3 regions of the Pseudomonas salmasensis genome follow, and region 3 is predicted to be linked to each of the others. Evidence: predicted binding sites of a transcription regulator. Region 3 holds the regulator's gene; each other region holds the start of a gene.
What was found. Region 3 encodes sigma-54, which starts transcription at its own class of promoters, with help from an activator protein. Its sites were predicted from a motif close to ANTGGCATNNANNTTGCTNT; they were not measured.

Region 1 (5,526 bases), 2.9 Mb from region 3:
ATCATCTCCAGGGTCGGCATGCGTCCCCGCACGATGCGATCCTGGCTGGTCAGGTCATAACTTTTGACGCTGCCGGGTTCGGCAGCCATTTCGGTCTGTACCAGACCATCGTCCACGCCATGCAACAGCGCGTCGATTTCATCCTGGGACAGCAGGTCTTGCACGGCCATGTCGTGATCCTACTGCAATACGAAGTTAGTGAAGAGCGCCTGCTCGACCACGACTTTGCCGAGTTCTTTCTGGGCCACTTCCTGCACGCTGGCAGTGACCTTCTGGCGCAGCATTTCCTGGCCGACCGGGGTGGCCAGGCTGTCGAAGCTCTGCCCAGAGAACAGCATCACCAGGTTGTTGCGGATCACCGGCATATGCACCTTGAGGGCATCGAGGTCCGCCTGGTTGCGCGCCAGCAAGGTGATGCTCACCTGCAGGTAGCGTTGACGACCATTCTGGTTGTAGTTGGCGACAAAGGCCGGAAGCATCTGCTCGAAGATTGCCGGTTGCTTGACGTTGGTGGCAGCTTCGGCAGCGGGCGCCGGTTTGCTCGCACTGCTGTGCATGATGTACCAAGTGCCGCCCACCGAGGCACCGATGGCCAGGAGCAGGCCCAGCACAATCAACAGGATCAGCTTGAGCTTGCCTTTACCTGCGGGGGGAGTTGCTGCGTCGTCGCTCTTCGCCATGCCAATAATCCGTCACTATTCGGGGATTCGTAGATCTATGGCAAGGCAAGAGCAAGTGTTATGCCAGAGTTGGCTTAGGCGAAGACAACCTAAATCAAATGTGGGAGCTGGCTTGCCTGCGATGGCGGTGGGTCAGTGCACATGTGTGTCACTGATCCACCGCCATCGCAGGCAAGCCAGCTCCCACACTGACCGGGTTTGAGCAGGAAGTCAGGCGTAGTAGTCGACGGCGCTGGAGCCGATCACGCTCTGGCTCACGGGCGCTGCCACTTCGGCCACATCCACAGGGCCACCGGCGTCGCCGTTGTCAGCACGCCTGCCGCTGCCACTGATGCCCCGCGCCTGGCTCTGCTGTTGCTGCTGGTCCTGCCCCCGCGATTGGTCGGAGACATTCACATCCACCTGCCCCATGCCCTGCTGGGCAAACATCTCCCGCAAGCGCCCCGACTGGCTCTCCAGCGCTTCACGCACCACCGCATGGCCGCTCATGAAGTTGACCTGGGCCTGCTGGTCCGCCGTCATGTTGACCTTGATGTCCAGGCGCCCCAGCTCAGCGGGCTGCAACTGGATCTCGGCCGACTTGAGGTTGGCGCTGGACAGGTACATCACGCGGTTGACCACCTCTTCGGTCCAGCCGCTCTGGTGCATGGCCAGGGGCGCATTGGTGACGGGCGGCAAGGCATTCGCGGTTTTCGGCGTGGCCGCCTGGGTCAGCGCGGCCAGGCGGTTGGCGAAGTCATCCACACGGGTGTCGCTGCTGGCGTTCTTGAGGTCCTTGAGGCCGTCATCGATCAGCGCGCCGAAGGCCTTGTCACCGCCTTGGTCGGTGCTGTCCTTGGTGGCTTGCTGGTCAACCATGTTGGCCAGGCCAGCGGCAAAGTTCTGCGCGGCGGTCGGTTGGTCCTGAGTGGTGGGCGCGGCTTTCTGCGGCGCCTGGCTGCTGGCCGAGACGTGACCGCCCTGCTCCATCGCCAGGCGCACGGCCGGCATCGAATCCAGCGGGTCGGCCTCGGGGTCGAAGGCCGGCTGCTTGGGCTCCTCGGTTACGGTAATGAGCGGCAGGGCCTGGTCATCTTCGGCAGCGACGGCAGACGCTTGTACGGGCACAGGGACCGCCACCGGCGTCACGGCGGCGACCAGCGCCGGATCGGCCACCGGTTGCTGCGCCAGGGACGGGTCGGCCGGTGGCTCGCCTTCACTGTCTGCGCTGTCGTCGCTCTTGGCCGGCTTGGCAGGCAAGGGATTGCCGCTATCGGCAACCGCTGGCGCACTGGCGGCAGGTTTATCGCTGGCGTCAGCCGCTTTGTCGCGCACGGGTTTGGCTGGCGCGTCGTCGCTCTTGGCCTGCGGCTTGGCAGCTTGCTTGGCAAACACTTGAGCGAATCCAGGGCCCTTGTCCCGCGGGGCCGCAGGCGCTACCGCAGGCGTGGCGGCCGGCGCTTGAGGCTTGGCTGCGGTGGCAGCCTGAAGGAGCGAATTAGGGGCGACTGGCATAAGTAAGGGTCTCCACTGCATGGGGTCGGGGATGCAGTCTGTGGAGGTAGAGCAAGAGTCGGGCCAGGTTTACAAAATGCCTGGACATATCCGATTCAATGTAGGAGCGAGCTTGCTCGCAAAAAACTCACAGGCGCCGCATTCATCCAGGAAGCACGCGTTATCGTTGACGTTTTTCGCGAGCAAGCTCGCTCCTACATTCATACAGTGGCTTGACCAGCGCAAACTCGTGATCAATCTGATCAACCAGCGCGCCTAGATCCGAGGCCGCCTCGACGGCCTCGGCCTCCAGCAACTCACACAATTGGGCCAAACGCACCGCCCCTAGATTGCCGCTGCTGCCTTTGAAACTGTGGGCAATCCGTCCCAACGTTTTGGCGTCGCCCCCAGCCTTGCGCAGTGCTGCGACGCGCTCTTGCGAGTCTTCGATAAAGGTGTCGAGCAACGTCGGGTACTCGCTCTCCATCACTTCCTGCAAGTCTGACAACACGTCGGGGTCCAAATGAATCTCAGCCACTTGCTCGCTCCTTGATCAAGAATCGGCGGATTATGCCAGAGCCTCCCAACAAAACTCCACGCAGACACTGCGCCCGCCATCGGACCAGCCTACAGCGCTGCTCAGTTGACGCACCAGGCTCAAGCCCCGACCAGACAGACGGTCGATCTCCACGGGGCGTGCCAGCTCCTGCTCCACATCAAAACCCTGCCCGCTGTCTTCCAGACGCAAGGTCAGTTTGCCGCCCTTGTCGGTGGGTACCACCTGCACATGCACGCGCACGTAACCGCTGTCCAACTGCGCCAGCCGCTCATGGCGCTGATGATAATACTGCGCAAACCCCTGGGCATCGCGCTTGAGCCGTGAGTCCAGGCCCAGCACGCCATGCTCCAGCGCGTTGGAATACAACTCGGCCATCACGCTGTAAAGCGCCCCGCTCTGCTCACGCAGGCCGTGGATCTCCAATAGCAGTTGCAGCAGGTACGGCAACGGGTTGTAGGTTCTGAGGGTCTGGGCGCGAAATTCGAAACTCACCGACCAATCCAGTGGGCACGACTGGCCGCTGTCGGCATACATCGGTTCGGCCGTCCGCAAGGGCTGGCCTGCCTGCAAGGTGATCTCGACCATGCTGACGTCATCGCGCGCCTGGCCGCGAAAGGCCGCCAGCGCCTGCTCGATGTCCTCGAACAGGCGGTCAGGCTCGCGGTTGGCGGCGAACACCTGCTGCAAGCGCTCGGCGCCGAACAGTTGATCGTTGGCGTCAGCGGTGTCCAGCACGCCGTCGGAGAGCAAAAACACCCGGTCGCCCAACCCCATGGGCCAGACTTCGGTGCTGTCATCGAACGCCTCTGCCGACAACACCCCCAAGGGCAGGTGCCGCGACATCAACGGCGTGCGCCTGCCCGTGGCGACTTCATGCACATAGCCTTCGGGCATGCCGCCGTTCCACACCTCCACCGCCCGCCGCTGGGCGCTCAGGCACAGCAAGGTGGCGCAGCAGAACATGTCCACCGGCAGGATGCGCTTGAGCTTGGCGTTCATTTCCCGCAGGGTCTGCGTGAGGCCGTAGCCCTTGGCGGTCATGCCGTAGAACACTTCGGCCAGGGGCATGGCGCCGATGGCGGCCGGCAAGCCATGGCCGGTGAAATCCCCGAGCAGCACGTGCATGTCACCCGATGGCGTGTAGGCCGCCAGCAACAAGTCACCGTTGAACAACGCATAAGGCGATTGCAGGTAGCGAATATTCGGCGCGGCGTTGATGCAACCGGAATGGGCGACCTTATCGAACACCGCCTTGGCCGCCCGCTGCTCATGCATCAGGTGTTCGTGGTGCCTGGCGATCAAATCCCGCTGTTGCAAAACCGTGGCCTGCAGGCGACGCAGGCGGTCCATGGCGTTGATCTTCGCCGCCAGGATCAAGGGGTTATAGGGCTTGGGCAGAAAGTCATCGCCGCCGGCGTCCAGGCACTGGGCCAGGGCTTCGCTTTCGCGTAGCGAGGTGAGGAAGATGATCGGCACCAGCGCCTCCCCCGCCAGTTGCTTGATCTGCCGTGCGGCTTCAAAGCCGTCCATGATCGGCATCAGCGCGTCCATCAGCACCAGCTGCGGGCGCTCGCGGGCAAACACCTCAATCGCTTCGGCGCCATTGCTCACCGTCAGCACCTGATGGCCCTGACGGCGGATGATGCTCGCCAGCAACAGGCGGTCGGCGGCACTGTCTTCGGCGATCAGGATGGTCAGCGCCTCCAGGACCGGGGCCAGGGCACTCAATTGATATCGAACAGTTTGTCGAAGTTGGAGATGGCGAGGATCTTGCGCACGTCGGAGTTGCTGTTCGTCACGCGGACCTCGGCGTCATCGCCGCCGGCATGATCCCGTAGCAACAGCAGCATGCCGAGGGCCGAACTGTCCATGTAGGTGGCATCCTTGAGGTCGACGATATAGGTCTCGGGGACCTTGTAGTAACGCTCGTAGGCCTCCCGAAACGCCTGGTGGCTGCCGAAATCGAACCGGCCCTTGATTGCGATCGTCAACTTCTTCCCATCCAGGGATACTTCTGACTCGACTGACATGTGACTGCTTCCTTGTCATTGCACTAGACACAAGGTGTAGCAGCTGAACCGCATCCAAGCAACACGGCAAATGCCCTTTGTAGGAGCGAGCTCGCTCGCGAAAAACTCACAGGCGCCGCGTTCATCCAGGAAGCACGCGTTATCGTTGACGTTTTTCGCGAGCAAGCTCGCTCCTACAGAAGGGGGTGCGTTAGAACTGCTCTGGGCGGGGAAGGCGTTGGGAGAGTTCATCGAGCAGTTTTTGCTCGCGCTTGTCTTCGATGGCTCGCGCTTCGTCGATGTAGCGCTGCACCAGTTTGCGCAACCCTTCGACGCGGGCAAACGCCGCTTGCCAGGCTTCGCGGGCCTTGTCGAGGTTGGCCTCGTGCCAGGCCAGGCTTTGGCGTTGCTGACCAACGGCGGTTTCAAGCTGGTTGAGAAAGCCCTGGTACCCCATCAGCCACTGGCCGGACACGCCCTGGCTACCGCGCTCGATCCACTGTTGCTGGTACTCGCCCCGAAAACGCTCCAGGTCGCCCAGCTTGCTTTGGGCCAAACGCACCTGGCCCTGGAAGTAGCCAAGGCGCTGTACGGCGGCTTTCTCGGCCTTTTCGGCCATGTCCACCACCGGGGCCAGGCGGGCGGCGCGGCTGTTGGCCATGGCTTAGCCGCCCGGCGCCGGGGCGAAGATGGACTGCAAGTGCGCCTGGCTTTCGCCCATGGTGATCTTGTCGTTGAGGCCTTGGCGCAGGTAGGTTACCAGTTGCGGCTGCAAGGCGATGGCCAGGTCGGTGTCGCGGTCGCC
Region 2 (5,526 bases), 2.7 Mb from region 3:
ACAGGCGGCGGTGTAGTAGCCGGCGGTCACCGGGCTCAGGCCGTACTGGTCGTTGAAGTAGCCGGGCAGGGCGCTGGCCAGGCCGATAAAACCGCCGAAGGTCACGCTGTAGAAGAACATGAACCACCAACTGTCGCGGTCGCCCAGGGCCTTGAAGTAGTCAGCCATGGCTTTGGCTTTTGGCCGCTGAGGGGCATTGCGCGCCAGCCAGGTGAACACAATCAGGGTCAGCACCAGTGGGATCAGCGCAAAGCCGAACACGTTGCTCCAACCAAACGCGGCCGCCAGCACGGGCGCCAAAAGCGCGGCAAACACGGTGCCGGAGTTACCGGCGCCGGCGATGCCCATGGCCTTGCCTTGGTGCTCTGCCGGGTACCACTGGGACGCCAAGGGCAGGGCGACCGCAAAGGACGCGCCGGCCATGCCCAGGAACATGCCCAGCAACAGCGCTTGTTCGTAGCTGTGGATCCCCAGTTTCCAGGCGCAGAACAGCGCCACGATCACAATCACCTGGCCAATCAGCCCGGCCGTCTTGGGCGACAGCTTGTCGGCCAGCATCCCCATCAAGAAGCGCAGTACCGCGCCCGCCAGGATCGGGGTGGCCACTACCAGGCCACGCTGTTGGGTGGTCAGGTGCAAGTCAGCGGCAATCTGCACCGCCAGGGGGCCCAGCAGGTACCAGACCATGAAACTCAGGTCGAAATACAGGAACGCGGCAAACAGAGTCGGGGTGTGCCCGGATTTCCAGAAGCTTGATTTCATCACGCACCTCAACGGTTGGGGGTCTAGAAACGAAAAAACGCCGCCACCGGGTTCGCGAGGGCAAACCGGGTGGGCGACGTCTTTGTCGTGGAGGGGGCAACCGCCGTTGGCTACCTGTGATAATTCTTTAGCAAGAGCTGAGCCACATCAGCCGAGCAACTCACTCATGGCAATAATCTGCTCTGCCACCTGGATCAGTTTCTGTTGACGGCTCATGGCCTGGCGGCGCATCAGGGTGTAGGCCTCTTCTTCGTTACAGCTCTTCATCTTCATTAGCAGGCCCTTGGCCAACTCGATACGCTTGCGTTCGGCCAGTTGCTGGTCGCGGGCATGCAGCTGGGCGCGCAGGGCCTGGTCACTCTCGAAACGCGCCATGGCCACATCGAGGATCGGTTGCAGGCGCTGGGCCTGGATGCCTTCGACGATATAGGCACTGACGCCGGACTTGATAGCCTGGCGCATCACAGTCGGGTCGTGCTCGTCGGTGAACATCACGATGGGCCGCGGCTGATCGCGGCTGACCAGCACCACTTGCTCCATCACATCGCGCCCGGGTGACTCGGTATCGATCAGGATCACATCCGGGCGCACTGTTTCGACGCGTGCGGGCAGGTCGATGGTCAAGCCGGACTCATCGATCACCTCGAAGCCGGCCTCGGTCAATGCGGCCTTGAGGCGCCCGACCTTGCGCGGGGTGTCGTTGATCAACAGGATTCGCAGCATAGTCGGGCTCCTGTCAGCGCAGCGCTTGGCGGTTGGCGTCATCGGCCAGGGCATGCAGGTGGAAGCTGCGCGCATAGCCGGCGGGGTCGCTGCCGTCCCAGGTCTTGCCGTCGAGCAACTGGCTGCGGCGCATGTCCGAGTCGCCTGCGGTGATGCCCAGCGCCTCGGCCGCCTGGCGGTACAGCGCCAGTTGCTGCACCTGCCGGGCGACGCCCAGGTAGTCCGGGTCTTCACGTAGCAAGCCCCAGCGCCGGAACTGGGTCATGAACCACATGCCATCGCTGAGGTACGGCAGGTTCACCTCGCCGTCGGCGAAAAAGCGCAGCGCATGGGGATCCTGCCATTGGTTGCCCAGGCCATCCTCATACTGCCCCAGCAAGCGCGGTTCGATGCAGGCCACAGGCGCATCGAGGTATTCAGGGGCGCTGAGCAACTGGGCGGTAGAGCGACGGTTTTCACGGCTCTGCTCGATAAACCGGCTGGCCTCCAGGATCGCCATGACCAGCACACGCGCGGTATTGGGGTAGGCGTCAACGAAGGCTTGGGTGCAGCCCAGGACTTTTTCCGGGTGGTCCGGCCAGATCGCCTGGCTGGTCGCCAGGGTAAAGCCCTGGTTCTGTTGCACTGCGCTGGCGCACCAGGGTTCACCCACGCAAAGGCCGTCGATACGTCCGGCTTGCAGGTGCGCCACCATTTGTGGCGGCGGCACTACTACGCTGTTCACGTCTTGCAAGGGATGAATGCCTTGGCTCGCCAGCCAGTAATACAACCACATGGCGTGGGTGCCGGTGGGAAACGTCTGGGCGAAGGTCAGTTTTGTCCGGCTTTGGTGCACATGGCGCTTCAACGCCTCAGGAGTGATCACCCCTTGCTGTTGCAGGCCATGGGACAGGTTGATGCCCTGGCCATTCTGGTTCAGCCCCATCAGCACCGCCATGGGGCTGGGGGCGACGCCGCCGATGCCCAGGTGTACGGCATAGATCAGCCCGTAGAGACTGTGAGCAGCGTCCAGTTCACCGCTGACCAGCTTGTCGCGCAGGTTGGCCCAGGACGCTTGGCGCTTGAGGTTGAGTGTGAGGCCGTAGGGTTGGGCGAAGCCCTGTGTGGCGGCGACCACCAGCGAGGCGCAATCGGTCAGGGCCATGAACCCCAGGTCCAGGCTGCTCTTTTCCGGGGCATCGCTGCCGTTTACCCAAGCCAGCGGATCGTTCATCAATACCTGCCTTTTTCTGAAAAAAAAGCGCCGTTTCCCAGGTTAGCGTTTAGGCCATTGCAGGGGAACGACGCCTTTGTCCGTAGGCCCGTGCCGCCGTTGGTGCGAGCCTGATACAGAGTGCTTAGCAAGGCACATGCCATGGGTGGGGCGGTGCAACTGGCCGTCAACTTTCCATCATGATTGAACCTCTTGCGCCTCGCAGTATGGCCGCTTCTTCAGGCCAGACCGCCAGGCATACCCACGGTGCACGCTGATTTGCTCGCAACCTTCAATTGCCGCTGGCTGTACAGCGCGCTGCTGTGCGCCGTGCTGTTGCTGGGCAGTCGCACGGCCTGTGGTGAGGCGTTGCAGCTCTACGCCGCCGACGACGCGAGAAGCTCGGCGGTAGTGCTGCGGCATATTTCCGTCAACACGCTACGCGGCATCATGCGCCGTGCGGGGCTGGATGAGCCGCGCTACCCACTGCGTGAACATGGCGGGCGTACGTTCTACGTAACCGGGCCTTCAAGTTATGTCGACCAGGTGTTGCGCCTCGCCCAACGGATGGACCGGCCCCCTCGCAAGATGCCAGAGCGCGCCCCGGTATTCGGCGTGGTGAAAGTGATCAATGTCCTCGTGGACGATCACCTGCAGGGCGCGGGCGCCAGCAAGGTCCATGTACCGGGCATGGCCTCGATGATCGAAGCTCGGCTATCTGCGGCGCAGAAGGACCAACTGGCCGATGGCCGCCTTGCGTTGATGGCCTATCCGGATACCAACAGTCTGTTGATCAAGGGCCCACCTGCCCAAGTGAAGATTATCGAAAAACTGGTGGCCGAGTTGGATGTCGCCCAGCCGCTGGACGACGCCCCGCCAGGGCAGGCTGGCGTAGGTGGCGATGTACTGCCCTGGATTGGCCCACCTCAGTTGAGCGCCGCGCAACACGAGCGTGTGCGACGTGCGTTCCTGGGAGCGGACCCTGAGTTTTCCCCCTGAAAAAGGCGTTTGTCCATGCACCTGGAAATATTGCTGCAGGAGCAACTGATCAGCCGCAAGCGTTTGGCCGCATTCGCACCGGGGAAGGTGCTGCCCTTGGACCCAGGCGTCACGCGCTGTGTGGAGGTGCGGGTCAATGGACAACTGATGGCAGTGGGAGAGTTGGTGCAGTTGGAGGATCGGCTAGGGGTTGAATTGCAGGAGACGTTTCAGGAGTGGTTGCCGCGATAAGGGTGCGTTTGCGAATTGTCTGACCGGCAGTGGCCAAAAAAAGGCGAATGAATGGGTTTTTTCCTAACGCGGGTCTTCGAGCCGGTTTTTTATAGTCGTGCCAATGGCAGATGAGCTGGTCACACAGTAAGGATTTGAATGTCAGTAGTCGACTACAGAGGTGCGTATGGCCGTCGTGAAGGATGAAGCGACGACGTCCCTGGTTTTCGCGCGTTGGACCTTGCATGGCGACGGCCGGTTGACGGGCGTGGAGGCGGATATTCAGTTGCCTCCCAAGGAGGGGCACGTGCTGCGGTTGCTGCTGGCCTCCGGTGGCGCGCTGATGACCAAGGACCGTTTGCTGGAACTGGCCTGGCCTCGGGGTGAGGTGGCCGAAGAGTCACTTACGCGGTGTATTTATTCCCTGCGCAAGCACTTGAGGGCCGACAAAGGCTTTATCAAGACGATTTATGGCAAGGGCTATCGCTTTACGTGCCCGGTACGCACGGGTGATCAACCCAGGGCAGCGGTGCACGTGTGCGCCGTCTGCGGTCAGGCCGGCAATGTCCAGGGTTAAGGCATGGGGCATAGGCCTGGTGCTTGGGGTATTGATGGGCAGCAGCCAGGCCTGGGCCTTTTGCTGGGAAGAGGCGGCCAGCCGCTACGACCTTGAGCCGGAGTTGCTGCAAGCTATCGCCTCGGTCGAATCGGGTTACCGGGCGCAAGCGATGAATTACACCAACCGCAATGGCACGCGGGATATCGGCTTGATGCAAATCAACAGCATCCACTTGCCGCGCTTGCTCAAGCAGGGCATTACCGAAGAACGGCTGTTGAGCGAGCCTTGCCTGTCGGTGGAAGTAGGCGCCTCGATTCTTGCCGAATTTATCCAGCGGTTTGGCTATAACTGGACGGCGGTGGGGGCTTACAACGTGGGGCCGGGGCCCGGCCCTCAGCGTGAGGCGTTGCGCTTGCGCTACGCCGAAAGGATCTGGGTGCGTTATGAAGCGTTGACGGCGCAACGTCAGTGAGATCAGGTGGCACGCCTCGCATGCAGGCCGCCACCCCGGCTATAATCAGCGCCACCTTTTGCCGCCTCCGAGTCTAGCCCGCCCATGTATACCCTGGCCCGCCAGCTGTTGTTCAAACTCTCCCCGGAAACCTCCCACGATCTGTCCCTGGACCTGATCGGTGCCGGTGGCCGCCTGGGGCTCAATGGCCTGGTATGCAAGGCACCGGCGAAAGTACCCGTGTCGGTGATGGGGCTGAACTTCCCCAACCCGGTCGGGCTGGCAGCCGGCCTGGACAAGAACGGCGCGGCCATCGACGGGTTTGCGCAGTTGGGTTTCGGCTTTGTCGAAATCGGCACCGTCACGCCGCGGCCGCAACCGGGCAACCCCAAGCCGCGCATTTTCAGGCTGCCGGAAGCGCAGGCGATCATCAATCGCATGGGGTTCAACAACCTCGGGGTCGACCACCTGCTGTCGCGGGTTCAGGCGGCGAAGTACACCGGCATCCTGGGTATCAACATCGGCAAGAACTTCGACACGCCCGTGGAGCGTGCGGTGGATGACTACCTGATTTGCCTGGACAAGGTCTATGCCCACGCCAGCTATGTCACCGTCAACGTCAGCTCGCCC
Region 3 (5,526 bases):
ACTGGCAGTGGCACTGCTTGAGGCTCGCGGGTTTACCGCTGAAGACTTCGCATTTTCCCATCCAGGTGGTGCGCTGGGCCGTCGCCTGCTGCTTAAAGTGGAAAATGTCATGCATCGCGGCGCCGAACTGCCGAGCGTTCCACGCGGCACCCTGCTTCGGGATGCGCTGATGGAAATGACCCGCAAGGGCTTGGGCATGACCGCCATCGTCGAGACCGACGGCCGGCTGGCCGGGATATTCACAGACGGCGACCTGCGTCGCACCCTGGACCGCACCATTGATATCCATACCGCGACCATCGACGCTGTGATGACCCCTCACGGCAAGACTGCCCGCGCCGAAATGCTCGCGGCTGAAGCGTTGAAAATCATGGAAGATCACCGCATAGGTGCTCTTATCGTGGTCGACGACGATGACCGGCCGATCGGCGCCCTTAACCTTGGCGACTTGCTGCGCGCAGGAGTGATGTAAATGACCAGCGACCTGATGCAACGCGGTAAAAACATCAAACTGGCGATTTTCGACGTCGACGGCGTGCTGACCGATGGCCGCCTGTACTTCCTCGAAGACGGCAGCGAATTCAAGACCTTCAACACCCTCGACGGCCAAGGCATCAAGATGCTGATGGCAGCGGGCGTGCAAACCGCAATTATCAGCGGTCGAAAAACACCGGTTGTGGAACGCCGCGCACAAAACCTCGGTATTCCTCACCTGTATCAGGGCCGCGAGGATAAACTGGTGGTGCTGGACGAGCTTCTTGGCCAACTCAACCTAAGCTATGAACAAGTCGCCTATCTGGGCGACGACCTGCCAGACCTGCCGGTGATTCGCCGGGTAGGCCTGGGCATGGCCGTCGCGAATGCCGCGGCGTTTGTGCGCGAACACGCCCATGGCATCACCACCGCCCGTGGCGGCGAAGGTGCCGCCCGCGAGTTCTGCGAGTTGATCCTGCGTGCCCAGGGCAGTCTTGAAGCGGCCCACGCCGCCTACCTATAGAGCGTTATATGCTGAGCAAAAAGATTCGCAACTTCCTGTTATTCGGGGTCATCGCCGCGCTGTTACTGGCGGTGGGCTACTGGAATATCAGCCCGGAGCGCTTTCTCGACAAGCCTGTTGCGCAGGTTGACGAAGGCCTTATCGACTATTACGCCACCAATGCCTACAGCATTCAGTACCTGCCCGACGGCAAGGTGCAGTATGAGATGACATCGGACAAGGTCGAGCACTTGAAGGCTTCCGAAGTCAGCCTGCTGACCAATCCGGACCTGAACCTGTATCGCGGCACCGAATTTCCCTGGCACGTCACCAGCAAGCGTGGCGAGGTGAACCCGGACGGCACCGAAGTTGAACTGATCGACTCGGTGCGCGTCGCACGTACAGACGCGCAGAACCGCGACACCATCATTACCAGCAGTCGTATGACCGTATTCCCACAGAAGCAATATGCGCAGACCGAGCAAGACGTTAGAATCGACGGCGCTGGCGGTGTATCGACTGGCAAGGGAATGAAAGCGTATTTGAAAGAAAGCAGGATACACCTGCTATCGAACGTAAGAGGACAGTATGAGGCTCGTTAAAACCCTCCCTATTTTGCTCGGTCTGGGCGCAGCACTGGGAAGCGTGAGCGCCTGGGCTCTGCCGAACGATAGCCAGCAACCGATCCATATTTCGGCTGACGATGCACAGCTCGATGACAAGAAAGGTGTTGCTACCTACACCGGTGGCGTAATCATCACCCAGGGCTCGATGAAGATCACCGGCAACACGGTGACCCTGACGCGTACCCCCGCAGGCGACATTGACGTAGTGACGTCGGTGGGCAACCTGGCTTATTTCGAGCAGAAGCAGTCCGCCACCGACACCGGCCCGATGAAGGGTTACGGCAAGACCATCCAGTATCACGCCCAGCAGAATCGTATCGTACTGATCGACCAGGCCAAGGTACTGAGCCCCGACGGCAACTCGACCGAAGGTGAAAAGATCACCTATGACACCGTCAAGCAGATCGCCAACGCCGGTCGCGCCAACGGCTCCAAGGTCACTGCACCGCGCCCGCGCATCGACATGGTTATCCAGCCGAAGAAGAAGGCCGAGTAATGGCAACCCTGAAAGCCCAGCATCTGGCCAAGGCCTATAAAAGCCGCCAGGTGGTACGCGACGTCAGCCTGTCGATCGAGAGCGGCCAGATCGTCGGCCTGCTCGGCCCTAACGGTGCCGGCAAAACCACCTGCTTCTATATGATCGTCGGGCTGGTCCAGGCAGACCAGGGTCGCGTACTGATCGACGACCTGGACGTCAGCCACCAACCCATGCACGGTCGTGCACGGGCAGGTATCGGCTATCTCCCCCAGGAGGCGTCGATCTTCCGCAAACTGTCGGTAGCTGACAACATCATGGCGATCCTCGAGACCCGCAAGGAACTCGATCGCGACGGCCGCCGCCAGGAGCTGGAAAGCCTGCTGCAGGAATTCCACATCAACCACATTCGCGACAACCTCGGCATGAGCTTGTCCGGTGGTGAACGTCGTCGCGTGGAAATCGCCCGCGCCCTGGCGACCGCGCCGAAATTCATCCTGCTGGATGAACCGTTCGCCGGTGTCGACCCGATTTCGGTAGGCGACATCAAGCAGATCATCCATCACCTCAAGGCCAAAGGCATTGGGGTGCTGATCACGGACCACAACGTTCGCGAGACCCTCGATATCTGCGAAACCGCTTATATCGTCAACGATGGCCAGCTGATTGCCGAAGGCGATGCCGAGACTATCCTGGCTAACGAGCTGGTGAAGGAAGTGTACCTGGGTCACGAGTTCCGCCTGTAAACACAGGGGTATCGCGCTTTTCCCTGGAGCGCGCGGGAGTCAATAGAAACCTCGGTTTTTTTATTGTTACCGCGCTCTAGGCAAAGGCCCCGAGATCAGGCATATAATTTGCTTATGTTTGGCGCTCACGCGCCCTGTCGTGGATGGCGCATTGCGCCGGCGAATAAGGTGTTAAGCCCCTGCCATGAAACCATCGCTAGTCCTGAGAATGGGCCAGCAGCTGACGATGACACCGCAGCTGCAACAGGCCATCCGCCTGCTCCAATTGTCGACCCTGGACCTGCAACAGGAAATCCAGGAGGCCCTGGAGTCCAATCCGATGCTCGAACGCCAGGAAGAAGGCGACGACTTCGACAATGCAGATCCGCTGGCCGACAACATCGAGCAAAAACCCAATCCCGACGTGCAGGAACCCTCCTATCAGGAAACCGCCCCGACGGTGGATAACCTGGAGGAAGGCGACTGGAACGAACGCATTCCCAACGAGCTTCCCGTGGACACCGCGTGGGAAGACGTCTACCAGACCAGTGCCAGCAGCCTGCCAAGCAACGATGATGACGAGTGGGACTTCACCACCCGTACGTCGGTGGGCGAGAGCCTGCAGAGCCACTTGTTGTGGCAACTGAACCTGGCGCCGATGTCCGATACCGATCGCCTGATCGCGGTCACCCTGATCGATTGCATCAATAACCAGGGCTACCTGGACGAAACCCTCGACGAGATCCTCGAGGCCTTCGACCCGGAACTGGACATCGAACTGGACGAAATCGAAGCCGTCCTGCACCGCATCCAGCAATTCGAACCCGCCGGCATCGGTGCACGCACCCTCAGCGAGTGCCTGTTGCTGCAACTGCGCCAACTGCCGGCCAAGACGCCATGGCTCACCGAAGCGCAACGCCTGGTCAGTGATTACATCGACCTGTTGGGCAGTCGCGACTACAGCCAACTGATGCGCCGCATGAAGCTCAAGGAAGATGACTTGCGCCAGGTCATCGAGCTGGTGCAAAGCCTCAACCCCCGCCCAGGTTCGCAAATCGAATCCAGCGAAGCCGAATATGTGGTGCCCGACGTCATCGTGCGCAAGGACAACGAACGCTGGCTGGTGGAGCTGAACCAGGAGTCGGTACCGCGCCTGCGGGTCAACCCGCAATATGCAGGCTTTGTGCGCCGCGCTGACACCAGCGCCGACAACACCTTCATGCGCAACCAGTTGCAGGAGGCGCGGTGGTTCATCAAGAGCCTGCAAAGCCGCAACGAAACCCTGATGAAAGTCGCGACCCAGATCGTCGAGCACCAGCGCGGTTTCCTGGAATACGGCGACGAGGCCATGAAGCCTCTGGTGCTGCACGACATCGCCGAAGCCGTCGGTATGCACGAATCGACGATTTCCCGGGTCACCACGCAGAAATTCATGCATACCCCACGGGGTATTTATGAGCTGAAATACTTTTTCTCCAGCCACGTCAGCACCTCCGAAGGCGGCGAATGCTCGTCCACGGCGATCCGCGCGATCATCAAAAAACTGGTTGCCGCGGAAAATCAGAAAAAGCCGTTGAGTGACAGCAAGATCGCTGGTTTACTGGAGGCACAAGGCATTCAGGTCGCCCGTCGAACCGTCGCCAAGTACCGCGAGTCCCTTGGGATCGCGCCTTCCAGCGAGCGTAAGCGGTTGATGTGACGGGCGGGCCACAGCGTTCCAGTGGTGGGTATTCCTGCCCACCGCTTTATGCACTGGCAACGAAGGAGAAGCTGTATGCAAGTCAACATCAGTGGACACCAGCTGGAAGTCACCAAGCCCCTGCGTGAGTACACCGAGAGCAAACTGAACAAGCTTGCGGGGCATTTTGACAAGATCACCAACGTGCAGGTCATCATGGAGGTCGATAAGCTCAAGCAGAAAATCGAGGCCACCCTGCACGTACCGAATGCCAAGCTCGTCGCCAATGCGGAACATGAAGACATGTACGCGGCAATCGACTCGCTCTACGACAAGCTCGACCGCCAACTCATAAAGCATAAGGAAAAGAATCTGCACCTGATGCAAGGTACAGGTCGTTAACTCTCCCCCCATGATCCGACTTGAAACCATCCTGACCCCCGGCCGTTCACTCGTGAACGTGCCGGGCGGCAGCAAGAAAAAAGCCCTCGAACAAATTGCCAACCTGATCGCACGCGAAGTGCCGGATCTAGAGATGCAAGATGTCTTCGAGGCTCTGATTGCCCGTGAAAAACTCGGCTCAACCGGTTTTGGTAACGGCATCGCTATTCCCCACTGCCGCCTCAAAGGTTGCGAGACACCTGTGAGCGCGCTGATGCACCTGGACGCTCCGATTGATTTCGACGCCATCGACGGTGCCCCGGTTGACCTGCTGTTCGTTCTGCTGGTCCCGGAAGCGGCCACCGATGCGCACCTGGAACTGCTCCGGCAGATCGCCAGCATGCTTGACCGCAAGGATGTACGCGACAAACTGCGCAGCGCCTCCAGCAATGAAGCGTTGTACCAAGTTGTCCTGGATGAACAAAACGGGCAGTAATCATGCGTTTGATCATCGTCAGCGGTCGCTCCGGCTCGGGTAAGAGCACCGCCCTCAATGTGCTTGAGGACAACGGCTTCTATTGCATCGATAACCTGCCGGCCGGCCTGCTGCCAGAGCTGGCGGAACGTGCATTGATCCATACCGAATTGGCGCAGCCCCTGGTTGC

Region 1: HU731_RS07235 (flagellar hook-length control protein FliK) is a predicted target of sigma-54. The motif match lies at 2,223-2,242, and genes of this name have one in related genera.
Region 2: HU731_RS08100 (CmpA/NrtA family ABC transporter substrate-binding protein) is a predicted target of sigma-54. The motif match lies at 2,823-2,842, and genes of this name have one in related genera.

Annotation. Positions count from the first base shown of each region.
Region 1 covers NZ_CP077083.1:1,666,438-1,671,963, forward strand. Annotated here, with positions in the region: gene fliM (flagellar motor switch protein FliM) at 1-170, opposite strand, end outside; gene fliL (flagellar basal body-associated protein FliL) at 180-680, opposite strand; gene HU731_RS07235 (flagellar hook-length control protein FliK) at 891-2,174, opposite strand; gene HU731_RS07240 (Hpt domain-containing protein) at 2,335-2,691, opposite strand; gene HU731_RS07245 (fused response regulator/phosphatase) at 2,722-4,440, opposite strand; gene HU731_RS07250 (STAS domain-containing protein) at 4,437-4,742, opposite strand; gene fliJ (flagellar export protein FliJ) at 4,933-5,382, opposite strand; gene fliI (flagellar protein export ATPase FliI) at 5,386-5,526, opposite strand, start outside.
Region 2 covers NZ_CP077083.1:1,857,625-1,863,150, reverse strand. Annotated here, with positions in the region: gene HU731_RS08110 (nitrate/nitrite transporter) at 1-762, opposite strand, end outside; gene HU731_RS08105 (ANTAR domain-containing response regulator) at 910-1,485, opposite strand; gene HU731_RS08100 (CmpA/NrtA family ABC transporter substrate-binding protein) at 1,499-2,698, opposite strand; gene HU731_RS08095 (secretin N-terminal domain-containing protein) at 2,945-3,676, shown strand; gene HU731_RS08090 (FliM/FliN family flagellar motor switch protein) at 3,692-3,907, shown strand; gene HU731_RS08085 (winged helix-turn-helix domain-containing protein) at 4,074-4,463, shown strand; gene HU731_RS08080 (transglycosylase SLT domain-containing protein) at 4,450-4,917, shown strand; gene HU731_RS08075 (quinone-dependent dihydroorotate dehydrogenase) at 5,002-5,526, shown strand, end outside.
Region 3 covers NZ_CP077083.1:4,578,592-4,584,117, reverse strand. Annotated here, with positions in the region: gene HU731_RS20535 (KpsF/GutQ family sugar-phosphate isomerase) at 1-472, shown strand, start outside; gene HU731_RS20530 (KdsC family phosphatase) at 473-997, shown strand; gene lptC (LPS export ABC transporter periplasmic protein LptC) at 1,006-1,578, shown strand; gene lptA (lipopolysaccharide transport periplasmic protein LptA) at 1,565-2,098, shown strand; gene lptB (LPS export ABC transporter ATP-binding protein) at 2,098-2,823, shown strand; gene HU731_RS20510 (RNA polymerase factor sigma-54) at 3,008-4,501, shown strand; gene hpf (ribosome hibernation-promoting factor, HPF/YfiA family) at 4,577-4,882, shown strand; gene ptsN (PTS IIA-like nitrogen regulatory protein PtsN) at 4,893-5,357, shown strand; gene rapZ (RNase adapter RapZ) at 5,360-5,526, shown strand, end outside.